Regions from separate parts of the Streptomyces sp. SAS_272 genome, predicted to be linked through region 2. Evidence: predicted binding sites of a transcription regulator. Region 2 holds the regulator's gene; the other holds the start of a gene.
The links. Region 2 encodes HrcA, which represses chaperone genes, less so after heat shock. Its sites were predicted from a motif close to TTNGCACTCNGNNNNNCNGAGTGCNAA; they were not measured.

Region 1: a site for HrcA is predicted at 3,884-3,910, ahead of groES (co-chaperone GroES). Genes of this name have one in related genera too.

What each region holds. Positions count from the first base shown of each region.
Region 1 covers NZ_JBMNDR010000004.1:165,642-171,372, forward strand. The annotation lists gene ACN6LD_RS05160 (RNA polymerase sigma factor) at 1-509, shown strand, start outside; gene ACN6LD_RS05165 (class I SAM-dependent methyltransferase) at 566-1,738, opposite strand; gene ACN6LD_RS05170 (polysaccharide deacetylase family protein) at 2,108-3,004, shown strand; gene ACN6LD_RS05175 (polysaccharide deacetylase family protein) at 3,016-3,840, shown strand; gene groES (co-chaperone GroES) at 4,057-4,365, shown strand; gene groL (chaperonin GroEL) at 4,477-5,731, shown strand, end outside.
Region 2 covers NZ_JBMNDR010000001.1:2,775-8,505, reverse strand. The annotation lists gene ACN6LD_RS00040 (16S rRNA (uracil(1498)-N(3))-methyltransferase) at 15-761, opposite strand; gene ACN6LD_RS00035 (nitronate monooxygenase) at 758-1,894, opposite strand; gene dnaJ (molecular chaperone DnaJ) at 2,052-3,188, opposite strand; gene hrcA (heat-inducible transcriptional repressor HrcA) at 3,189-4,205, opposite strand; gene ACN6LD_RS00020 (MBL fold metallo-hydrolase) at 4,367-5,095, shown strand; gene ACN6LD_RS00015 (DUF3097 domain-containing protein) at 5,129-5,731, shown strand, end outside.

The DNA of each region.
Region 1 (5,731 bases), on a different contig from region 2:
CCGCCCGCACCTCCCTCGACGGCACACCCGTCCTGCTGAAGGACCAGGACCGCCGCCGCTGGAACCGCATGCTGATCGCGCGCGGCATCACCGCCCTCGACCGGGCGCGGAGCGTGGCGGCGGGCGCGGCCCCGGGCCCGTACGCCCTCCAGGCGGCCATCGCGGCCTGCCACGCGCACGCGTACACGTACGACCGGACCGACTGGGCGGGCATCGCCACCCTGTACGGGCTGCTGGCGGCCCGCTTCCCCTCCCCGGTGGTCGAGTTGAACCGCGCGGTCGCCGTGTCGATGACCGAGGGCCCGGCGGCCGCCCTGGCCATCGTCGACGCCCTGACGGCCGAACCCGCACTGCGGGAGTACCACCTGCTCCCGAGCGTCCGGGCCGACCTTCTGTCCCGCCTCGGTCGCACCGCGGAGGCCCGGACCGAGTTCGAACGGGCGGCGGCGCTGACGGCCAGCGCACGCGAACGACGCCTGCTGCTGCACAGGGCCGACGCCTCGGACTGACGGCCGCGCGGGCCGTCACGGCCCGACGGATGGCCCGACGGATGGCCCGACCGGTGTCAGGGGGCGGCGGGCTTCCCGATCAGCATGGTCGGGGCGCCCGCCACTCGTGTGAGGAACACCGTCACCGCCTCGGAACCCTGCGGCTTGGGCAGCACCTTCTTCCGCAGCTCCTCCGGCTCCACCGCCGAACCCCGCTTCTTCACGGTCAGCGCACCGACCCCCCGCTCCCGCAACAGAGCCTTCAACTTCTTGACGCCGAAAGGGAGTTGATCGGTGATCTCATAGGCGGTGGCATACGGGGTGGGGCGGAGGGCGTCCGCGGTGACGTAGGCGATGGTCTCGTCGACGAGACCGCCGTCGAGCTCCCGGGCCACGTCGGCGACCAGATGAGCCCGGATGACGGCGCCGTCCGGCTCGTACAGATACCGCCCGACGGGCCGGACGCGGGGGTCGGGCAGGCCGGAGCCGATCAGGGTGCGCGGCCCCGGCAGCAGAGTGGCCCGGACGGTCCCCGGCTCGGTCCCGAACCACAGGACCGCCTCCTTGACGTCCCCGCCGTCCGAGATCCACTCGGCCTCGGCCTCGACGGGGACGGCCTCGTGCGGCACCCCGGGCGCGATCTTGAGGGCGGCGTGCGGGGCGGCGAGGGCGGCGCCGACCGCCCACGACAGGGGAGGGGAGTACCCCTCGGGGTCGAAGATGCGCCCCCGGCCGCCCCGGCGCGCGGGATCCACGAAGACGGCGTCGTAACCGCGGGCGTCCACCTCGGTGACGTCCGCCTCCCTCACCTCGATCAGCTCGCCCAGCCCGAGCGCCTCGGCGTTCGCACGCGCGGCCTCGGCCGCCGCCGGGTCCCGGTCCACGGCCAGCACCCGGATCCCGGCGCGGGCGAGGGCGATCGCGTCCCCGCCGATCCCGCAGCACAGGTCGGCGACGGAGGTCACGCCGAGCGCCTTCATCCGCTCGGCCCGGTAGCCGGCGACGCTCGCGCGCGTCGACTGCTCCACCCCGTTCGGCGTGAAGAACATCCGCTCGGCGTCCCGCGCCCCGAACTTCACCGCCGCCCGCTGCCGCAGTCGGGCCTGGCCGAGGGCCGCGGAGACGAGGTCGGCGGGATGTTCGCGGCGGAGCCGGGTGGCGACGGCGAGTTCGTCGGCGGGGGCGGTGCCGCGGACCGCGTCGAGGAGGGCGCGGCCCTCGGGAGTGCGCAGGGGGGCGAGGTCGTTCACCAGGTCATTGTGGGCCAGTCGGTGGACAGCGCGTCCCCGGCGGCGGTGTCGGACCGGGTCGGGGAAGGGCGACTGCGAAGATCCGGCGCCATGGGACCTGTCGTACAAAATGACATGAACGGCCTCGATGGGCCGGCCCGTCGCCGCCCTCGGACGGAAGCCCGCCCCCGGACGGGGCTCCGCGCCGGCACGGATGCCCGTCCCCACGCGGGACCTCGCACCGGCACGGATGCCCGCCCCCACGCGGGACCTCGCACCGGCACGGATGCCCGTCCCCACGCGGGACACCGCCCCCACGCGGGACCTCGCCCCAGGACGGGCGTCCGCAGCCGCAGGGGAACGATCAGCGCCGGGACGCGCGCCGTGGGAATCAGGAGCCTCGTCGCCGTCCTCGCCCTGGCCGCCGCCGCGTCGGGCTGCGCCGGAGGGGGCGCCGGCCGCACGACCCGCCCCGCGGCCGGACAGCAGCCGGAGAAGGCGGCGCCCCCGGTGGTCGCGCCCGCCCGCGCTTTGTACGGCTACGCCGCCCGGCTCCGCGCCGCCCACCGGGCCCGGGTCGCCGCGGCGGGGCGCTGGGGCCTGCGAAAGGTCCCGCTGACGCCCCCGGCGCCGCCCGCGCACAAGCCGGAGATCACCACCCGCAAGGGCTTCGAGGTCGACGACCACGAGGAGCTCGGTCTGCCGCCGGTCTTCACCAGGGTCCCCACCGAGGACCGGGTCGTCTTCCTCACCATCGACGACGGCGCCGAGAAGGACCCGGCGTTCCTGCGCATGATGAGCGAGCTGAAGATCCCGTACACCGCCTTCCTCAGCGACTACCTGATCAAGGACGACTACGGGTACTTCAAGGAGATGCAGGACCGGGGGGCGGCCCTGAACAACCACACGCTCCACCACCCCTACCTGCCGGCCCTCTCCTACTCCCGCCAGAGACACGAGATCTGCGGGATGCAGGAGGTGATCCGGGAGCGCTACGGCACCCGCCCCGCCCTCTTCCGGCCGCCGTACGGCAACTACGACCAGGACACCCTGCGCGCCGCGAAGAGCTGCGGCGTGCGCTACGCCCCGCTCTGGGACGAGGAGGTCTTCGTCGACCACTGGGAGTACCGCGAGGGGGACCGGGACCTGCACCCCGGCGACATCGTCCTGAGCCACTTCCGCGGCCGCGGCGAGTGGAAGGGCACCATGCCGGACCTGGTCCGCCGCTTCCTGGACAAGGTCACCGCCAAGGGCTACGCGGTGGCCCGTCTGGAGGACTACCTGTGAGGGCGCGGCAGATGGGCGCGGGACCGGTGGCCGCCCTGCTCGTCGCGCTCACCGCGCTCGTCCTGACGGCCCTGAGCGGCTGCGCCCAGTCCGTCGACCCGATCGAACGACTGGGCAGGAAGGCCGCGGCCCGGGTCCACCCGGCCGGCCCGGCCGCCGGGCAGCCCGCCTACCGCCGCTGGGGTCTGACGGCCCCCCTGGCCCCTGCCCCGGCCCACCCGGCCCGCTCCCTGGCCGGCAGCCCCGGAACGGCCCTCCCGCCGGTCGTGGACCATGTCCCGACCGCCGACCGGGTCGTCTTCCTCACCTACGACGACGGCGCCGAGCGCGACCCCCGCTTCGTCGACATGGTCCGCGAACTGCGCCTGCCGGTCAGCATGTTCCTCACCGACAGCGTGATCGGCCCCGGTTACGGCCGGCTGGCCCGGCTGCAGTCGGTCGGGGCCAGCGTCCAGAACCACACCCTGGACCACCCGGCGTTGCGCGGCCTGCCCTACGCCGGCCAGCGCGCCGAGATCTGCGGCCAGCAGGACAAGCTGCGCGCCCGTTTCGGGCTGCGCCCCCGACTTCTCCGCCCGCCCTACGGCGCCTACGACGCCACCACCCGACGCGCCGCCGCCGACTGCGGCATCGCGGCCGTCGTCCTGTGGCGTGCCGCGATGGGCCCCACGTCCCTCGCCTACGCCCACGGCCCCCACCGCCTCCGCCCCGGCGACGTCATCGCCGTGGCCCCGGACGAGACGACGGCCCCGGACCTGAGGGACCGGACGACGCGACTCCTGCGCGAGATCCAGAACCAGAACCTGACGGTGGCCCGCCTGGAGGACTACGTCTGAGGGGCTCACGCCGGCCGGAAAACCGGCCGACGCGCCGCGGGCATTGGCACTCCGCTTGACCGAGTGCTAATCGCGGTCATAGTCTCAGGTCTGGCACTCCCCACTGGAGAGTGCCAACAACGCGACGGGCAGGTCCGGCACCCGCGACGACGGATCCACCTGGTCGCCACCTCAGACAGTTAACCCCGTGAGATCTCCGAAGGGGGAGGTCGGATCGTGACGACCACCAGCTCCAAGGTTGCCATCAAGCCGCTCGAGGACCGCATTGTGGTCCAGCCGCTCGACGCCGAGCAGACCACCGCCTCTGGCCTGGTCATCCCGGACACCGCGAAGGAGAAGCCCCAGGAGGGCGCCGTCCTCGCAGTGGGCCCGGGTCGCTTCGAGAACGGCGAGCGCCTGCCGCTCGACGTCAAGGTCGGCGACGTCGTCCTGTACAGCAAGTACGGCGGCACCGAGGTGAAGTACAACGGCGAGGAGTTCCTCGTCCTCTCGGCTCGCGACGTGCTCGCGATCATCGAGAAGTAATTCACCCAGTTTTGCAGTGAACTGCGCTCCTGGCCCCGCGTGTTTGTGAAGCCGGGTGCCGGGGGCGCAGTTCGTTTCTCCCACTTTTTCCGAGAGGGCTGAACCGCTCCCATGGCGAAGATCCTGAAGTTCGACGAGGACGCCCGTCGCGCCCTCGAGCGCGGCGTCAACAAGCTTGCCGACACGGTCAAGGTGACGATCGGCCCCAAGGGCCGCAACGTCGTCATCGACAAGAAGTTCGGCGCTCCCACCATCACCAACGACGGCGTCACGATCGCCCGTGAGGTCGAGCTCGAGGACCCGTACGAGAACCTCGGCGCGCAGCTGGTGAAGGAGGTGGCGACCAAGACCAACGACATCGCGGGCGACGGTACGACCACCGCCACCGTGCTCGCCCAGGCGCTGGTGCGCGAGGGCCTGAAGAACGTCGCCGCGGGCGCGTCCCCGGCCGCCCTGAAGAAGGGCATCGACGCCGCCGTGAAGGCCGTGTCCGAGGAGCTCCTCGCGACCGCCCGCCCGATCGACGACAAGGCCGACATCGCCGCCGTCGCCGCACTGTCCGCGCAGGACACGCAGGTCGGCGAGCTCATCGCCGAGGCGATGGACAAGGTCGGCAAGGACGGTGTCATCACCGTCGAGGAGTCCAACACCTTCGGTCTGGAGCTGGACTTCACCGAGGGCATGGCCTTCGACAAGGGCTACCTGTCTCCGTACTTCGTGACGGACCAGGAGCGCATGGAGGCCGTCCTCGAGGACCCCTACATCCTCATCAACCAGGGCAAGATCTCCTCGATCGCCGACCTGCTGCCGCTGCTGGAGAAGGTCATCCAGACCAACTCCTCCAAGCCGCTGCTGATCATCGCCGAGGACCTCGAGGGCGAGGCGCTCTCCACCCTCGTCGTCAACAAGATCCGCGGCACCTTCAACGCGGTCGCCGTCAAGGCCCCGGGCTTCGGTGACCGTCGCAAGGCGATGCTGCAGGACATGGCCGTCCTCACCGGCGCCACCGTCATCTCCGAAGAGGTCGGTCTCAAGCTCGACCAGGTCGGCGTCGACGTGCTGGGCTCCGCCCGCCGCGTCACCGTCACCAAGGACGACACCACCATCGTCGACGGCGGCGGCAGCTCCGAGGACGTCGTGGGCCGCATCGGCCAGATCAAGGCCGAGATCGAGAACACGGACTCCGACTGGGACCGCGAGAAGCTCCAGGAGCGCCTCGCGAAGCTGGCCGGCGGCGTGTGCGTGATCAAGGTCGGCGCCGCCACCGAGGTGGAGCTGAAGGAGAAGAAGCACCGTCTGGAGGACGCCATCTCCGCGACCCGCGCCGCGGTCGAGGAGGGCATCGTCTCCGGTGGCGGCTCCGCGC
Region 2 (5,731 bases):
AGACGGGCGGGCGGTCAGGACCAGCGGCCGGTGCGGCCCAGGACGAGGGCCGCGGCCGCCGTGCCGGCGGTCGAGGTGCGCAGCACGCTCCGGCCGAGCCGGTACGCCTTCGCGCCCGCCTCCTCGAAGAGGGCCAACTCCTCGGGCGACACGCCCCCTTCGGGGCCCACCACGAGCACGATCTCGCCCTCGGCGGGGAGTTCGGCGGCGGCCAGCGGCTCGCTGCCGTAGTCGCGGTCCTCGTGCAGGACGGCGGCGAAGTCGGCCCGGGCGAGCAGCGCGGCCACCTGGCGGGCGGTCGACGCCTCCGCGACCTCGGGGAAGCGGACCCGGCGGGACTGCTTGCCGGCCTCGCGGGCGGTGGCCCGCCACTTGGCGAGCGCCTTCGCTCCGCGCTCGCCCCTCCACTGGGTGATGCAGCGCGCGGCCGCCCACGGCACGATCTTGTCGACGCCGGTCTCGGTCATCGTCTCGACGGCCAGCTCGCCCCGGTCGCCCTTGGGCAGGGCCTGCACGACGGTGATCCGCGGCGTCTCGACGGGCTCCTCGACCGTCTCGCCCAGCCGCACGACCAGCCGGTCCTTGCCCTCGGCGGCGACGACCTCGGCCTCCGCCCAGCGTCCGGCGCCGTCGGTGAGGACGATGTCCTCGCCGGCCCGCAGGCGCTTCACCGAGACGGCGTGCCGGCCTTCGGGTCCGTCCAGCACGAACTCGGTCCGACCGTGCGGGATTTCGTCGACGACGAAGACGGGAGCGGTCATCGGGCGCCGCCCTCGTCGGCCGCGAAGCCCTGCGACAACGCTGTCCGCGCCGCGGCGAGTTCGGTCACCAGCACCTCCACCAGTCGTCCGGCGGGCAGTTCGCGGGCCATCCGGTGGCCCTGCCCCGCCCACAGCGCCATCCCCTGGGCGTCCCCCGCCTTGGCCGCCGCCTTGCGCAGCGGCACGGTGAGGTGGTGCACCTCCGGGTAGGCGGCGGGCGCGTACGGGCCGTGCTCGCGCAGAAAGCGGTTGACCAGGCCGCGGGCCGGGCGGCCGGAGAAGGCGCGGGTCAGCTCGGTGCGCACGAACAGGGGGTTGGTCAGCGCCTGCTTGTGCACGGCGTGCGCGCCGGACTCGGGTGTGGCGAGGAACGCGGTGCCCAGCTGTGCCGCGCTCGCGCCGGCCGCGAGGACCGCGGCGATCTGGCTGCCGCGCATGATGCCGCCGGCGGCGACGACCGGCAGGCTCACGGACTCCCGGACCTGGGCGACCAGGGAGAGCAGGCCGATGCCGCAGCCGTCGTTCTCGGGGTTGTCCCGGTGGCTGCCCTGGTGTCCGCCGGCCTCCACGCCCTGCACGACGACCGCGTCCGCGCCGGCCCGCTCCACCGCGAGGGCCTCCTCGACGGTGGTCGCCGTGACCAGCGTGAACGTTCCCGCGCGGCGCAGCGACTCCAGCGCCTCGCCGCTCGGGACGCCGAAGTGGAAGGACACCGCCGGCACCGGGTTGTCCAGCAGAACCGCCAGCTTGGCGTCGTACCCGTCGTCGCGGCCGCTGTCCGGGTCACCGAGCTCGGTGTCGTACCAGACGGCCTCACCGGCGAGCTGGTGGGCGTAGACGTCAACGGCGCCGGCAGCGGGGAGCGCGGCCTGGGCCGCTCCGGTGGAGCCGGTGCTCGCGCCGGGGTACTCGGGCTGCGGCATGAAGAGGTTGACGCCGAAGGGGCGGCTGGTGAGGCTCCGCAGCTGCTTGATGTCCTGGTACATGCCGTCGGCGGTCTTGTACCCGGCTGCCAGGAATCCGAGTCCGCCCGCCTCGGACACGGCGGCCACGAGCTGCGGGACGGAGACACCGCCCGCCATGGGGGCCTGCACGATCGGGTGAGGGAGGAGACCGGTCAGCGCGGAGGACATGGCGGCATGTTGTCACGTCCTCAGGACAAGTCCGAATCGGCCCTTCCCCTCGGCACGTGCCGGGAGATTCAGTCGTCGGCGCGCACCCCCGGCCCGTCCGGGAGGAGGGGAAAGGCACGGCGGGCGGAAGAGACTGCCGCCCGCCGCACCTCCACCGTCACCGTCCGTTGAACGCGTCCTTGAGCCGGGAGAACAGTCCCTGCTGTCCGGGCTGGAACTGCCCCGTGGGCCGCTCCTCGCCCCGCAGCTTCGCCAGCTCCCGCAGCAGCCGCTCCTGCTCGGGATCGAGCTTCGTCGGGGTCTGCACCTCGACGTGCACGATGAGGTCGCCGCGCCCGCCGCCGCGCAGATGCGTGACGCCCCGGCTGTGCAGCGGGATCGACTGGCCGGACTGGGTGCCGGGCCGGATGTCGACCTCCTCCAGGCCGTCCAGCGTCTCCAGGGGCACCTTGGTGCCGAGGGACGCCGCCGTCATCGGCAGGGTCACCGTGCAGTGCAGGTCGTCGCCGCGCCGCTGGAACTGCGCGTGCGGCAGCTCGTGGATCTCCACGTACAGGTCGCCGGCGGGGCCGCCGCCGGGGCCGACCTCCCCCTCGCCCGCGAGCTGGATCCGGGTGCCGTTGTCGACGCCGGCCGGGATCTTCACCGTCAGGGTGCGGCGCGAGCGCACACGCCCGTCGCCCGCGCACTCGGGACACGGGGTCGGCACGACGGTGCCGAAGCCCTGGCACTGCGGACACGGCCGCGACGTCATGACCTGGCCCAGGAACGACCGGGTCACCTGCGACACCTCGCCGCGGCCGCGGCACATGTCACACGTCTGAGCGCTGGTGCCGGGGGCCGCGCCCTCGCCGCTGCACGTCGTGCAGACGATCGCCGTGTCGACCTGGAGGTCCTTCGTGGTGCCGAAGGCCGCCTCCTCGAGGTCGATCTCCAGCCGGATCATCGCGTCCTGGCCGCGCCGGGTGCGCGAGCGGGGCCCACGCTGCGACGCCGTGCCGAAGAACGCGTCCATGATGTCGGAGAAGTTGCCGAAGCCCCCCGCCCCGAAGCCGCCGGCGCCACCGCCGCCCGCCTGGGACAGCGGGTCGCCGCCGAGGTCGTAGACCTGCTTCTTCTGCGGGTCCGACAGCACCTCGTAGGCGGCGTTGATCTCCTTGAACCGCTCCTGGGTCTTCGGATCCGGGTTGACGTCCGGGTGCAGCTCGCGCGCGAGCCTCCGGAAGGCCTTCTTGATCTCTTCCTGCGACGCGTCGCGGCGCACGCCGAGGACGGCGTAGTAGTCCGTGGCCACTTACGACTCCGCCAGGATCTGTCCGACGTACCGTGCCACCGCTCGTACCGCTCCCATCGTTCCCGGGTAATCCATGCGGGTCGGTCCGACCACGCCGAGTTTGGCGACTGCCTCGCCGCCCGAACCGTAGCCGACCGACACCACGGAAGTGGAGTTGAGTCCCTCGTAGGCGTTCTCGTGACCGATGCGTACGGTCATGCCCGAATCCCCCGCCTCGCCAAGGAGTTTGAGGAGCACGACCTGCTCCTCGAGGGCCTCCAGGACGGGCCGGATGGTGAGGGGAAAGTCATGTCCGAAGCGGGTGAGATTGGCGGTTCCGCCGATCATCAGCCGCTCCTCGTTCTCTTCGACGAGCGTCTCCAGCAACGTGGAGAGCACCGTCGTCACCGTGCCGCGGTCCTCCGCCTCGAAGGCGTCCGGCAGGTCCTCCACCAGCCGAGGCACGTCGCTGAAGCGGCGGCCCGCCACCCGGCTGTTCAGCCGCGCGCGCAGATCCGCCAGCGAGGACTCCCCGAAGGGCGCCGGGCAGTCCACCAGCCGCTGCTCGACCCGCCCGGTGTCCGTGATCAGCACCAGCATCAGGCGTGCCGGCGCGAGGGAGAGGAGCTCCACGTGCCGCACGGTCGAGCGGGTCAGGGACGGGTACTGCACGACGGCGACCTGCCGGGTGAGCTGCGCGAGCAGCCGTACCGTCCGCGCCACGACGTCGTCGAGGTCGACCGCGCCGTCCAGGAAGTTCTGGATGGCGCGCCGCTCGGGGCCGGTCATCGGCTTGACGCCGGCCAGCTTGTCGACGAAGAGCCGGTAGCCCTTGTCCGTGGGGATCCGCCCGGCGCTGGTGTGCGGCTGGGCGATGTACCCCTCGTCCTCCAGGGCGGCCATGTCGTTGCGGACCGTCGCCGGGGAGACGCCGAGGTTGTGCCGCTCGGTGAGCGCCTTGGACCCCACCGGCTCCTCGGTGCCGACGTAGTCCTGGACGATGGCGCGCAGCACCTGGAGCCTGCGTTCACTCAGCATCGCGCGCACACCTCCAGAATGTCGTCCCCCAGTCCCCTGGGCCCTCGCCTTTGGCACTCTTCACATTCGAGTGCCAGCGTTCCCCGGCCAGTGTACGGCTGTGGGGTACACCCGGGGCAAGGTCGGCCCCGGCACGGATGCCGTGCAGCTAGCGTCGCGGCATGACGATGACTTGGGAAGAGCTGGGATGGGAGCGGGTCGCGGCCGGGGTGGGCCGGTGCCGGCTGCCGGGCTGGGACTGCACGGTGGGGCTGGTCGTCGGGGCGGGCACGGCGCTGGTGATCGACGCCGGATCGACGCTGGCGGAGGGCGCGCTGCTGCGGGCGCAGGCCGAGCGGCTCGCCGGCGGACGTGTGACCCATCTCGCGCTCACACACCCCCATTTCGACCATGTGCTGGGTGCGGCGGCGTTCGCCGGCGCGGAGGTGTTCGGGGCGGTGGGCATCGACTCCGTGCCGGCCGACGAGCTGCGGGAGGACGCGGTGCGGCAGGGCGTGGACGAGGCCGCGGCGACCGAGGCCGCGGACACGCTCGTACGGCCCCGCCATTTCGTCTCCGGGGAGTGGACGCTCGACCTGGGCGCCGGCCGGCAGGTCCTGCTGGCGAACGTGGGCCCCGCCCACTCCGCCCATGATCTGGTGGTCCTCGTCCCGGGTGCGGCGGCCGGCGAGCCCGAGACGGTCTTCTGCGGCGACCTGGTCGAGGAGTCCGGCGATCCGCAGGCCGGCCCGGACGCGGTGCCGTCGCGCTGGCCCGCCGCCCTGGACCGGCTCCTCGACCTCGGCGGCGAGGACGCGCGGTACGTGCCCGGTCACGGGGCCGTGGTGGACGCGGCGTTCGTACGGGCACAGCGGGACGCGCTGGCGGCACGATTCGGCGTGTCGCCGTAATCCCGCCCCGGGGATTCTCCTATCGTCATCCGAATGCGCCAGTACTCCGCCGACCTGACCCCTCCCTGGAAGAAGCCGGCGCCGGTTCCCGAGGTCGCGGCGGAGCCCGGCCTGGTGGTGGAGGAGCCCGGCACCGGTTTCTGCGGCGCGGTGATCCGCTGCGAGGCGGGCACGGTGACCCTGGAGGACCGCTTCGGCAAGCACCGGGTGTTCCCGCTCGAGCCGCGCGGCTTCCTGCTGGAGGGCAGGGTGGTGACCCTGGTGAGGCCCGCCGCGGGGCCCTCCCGTCCCGCCCGCACCGCCTCGGGTTCGGTCGCCGTCCCCGGCGCCCGCGCGCGTGTCGCGCGGGCCGGCCGTATCTACGTCGAGGGCCGGCACGACGCCGAGCTGGTCGAGAAGGTGTGGGGCGACGATCTGCGCGTCGAGGGCGTGGTCGTGGAGTACCTGGAAGGGGTGGACGACCTGCCCTCGATCGTGGCCGAGTTCGGCCCCGGACCGGACGCCCGGCTCGGCGTCCTGGTGGACCACCTGGTGCCGGGGACGAAGGAGTGGCGCATCGCGCAGGCGGTGACCAGCGAGCACGCGCTGGTCGTCGGCCACCCGTACATCGACATCTGGGAGGCCGTGAAACCGGCG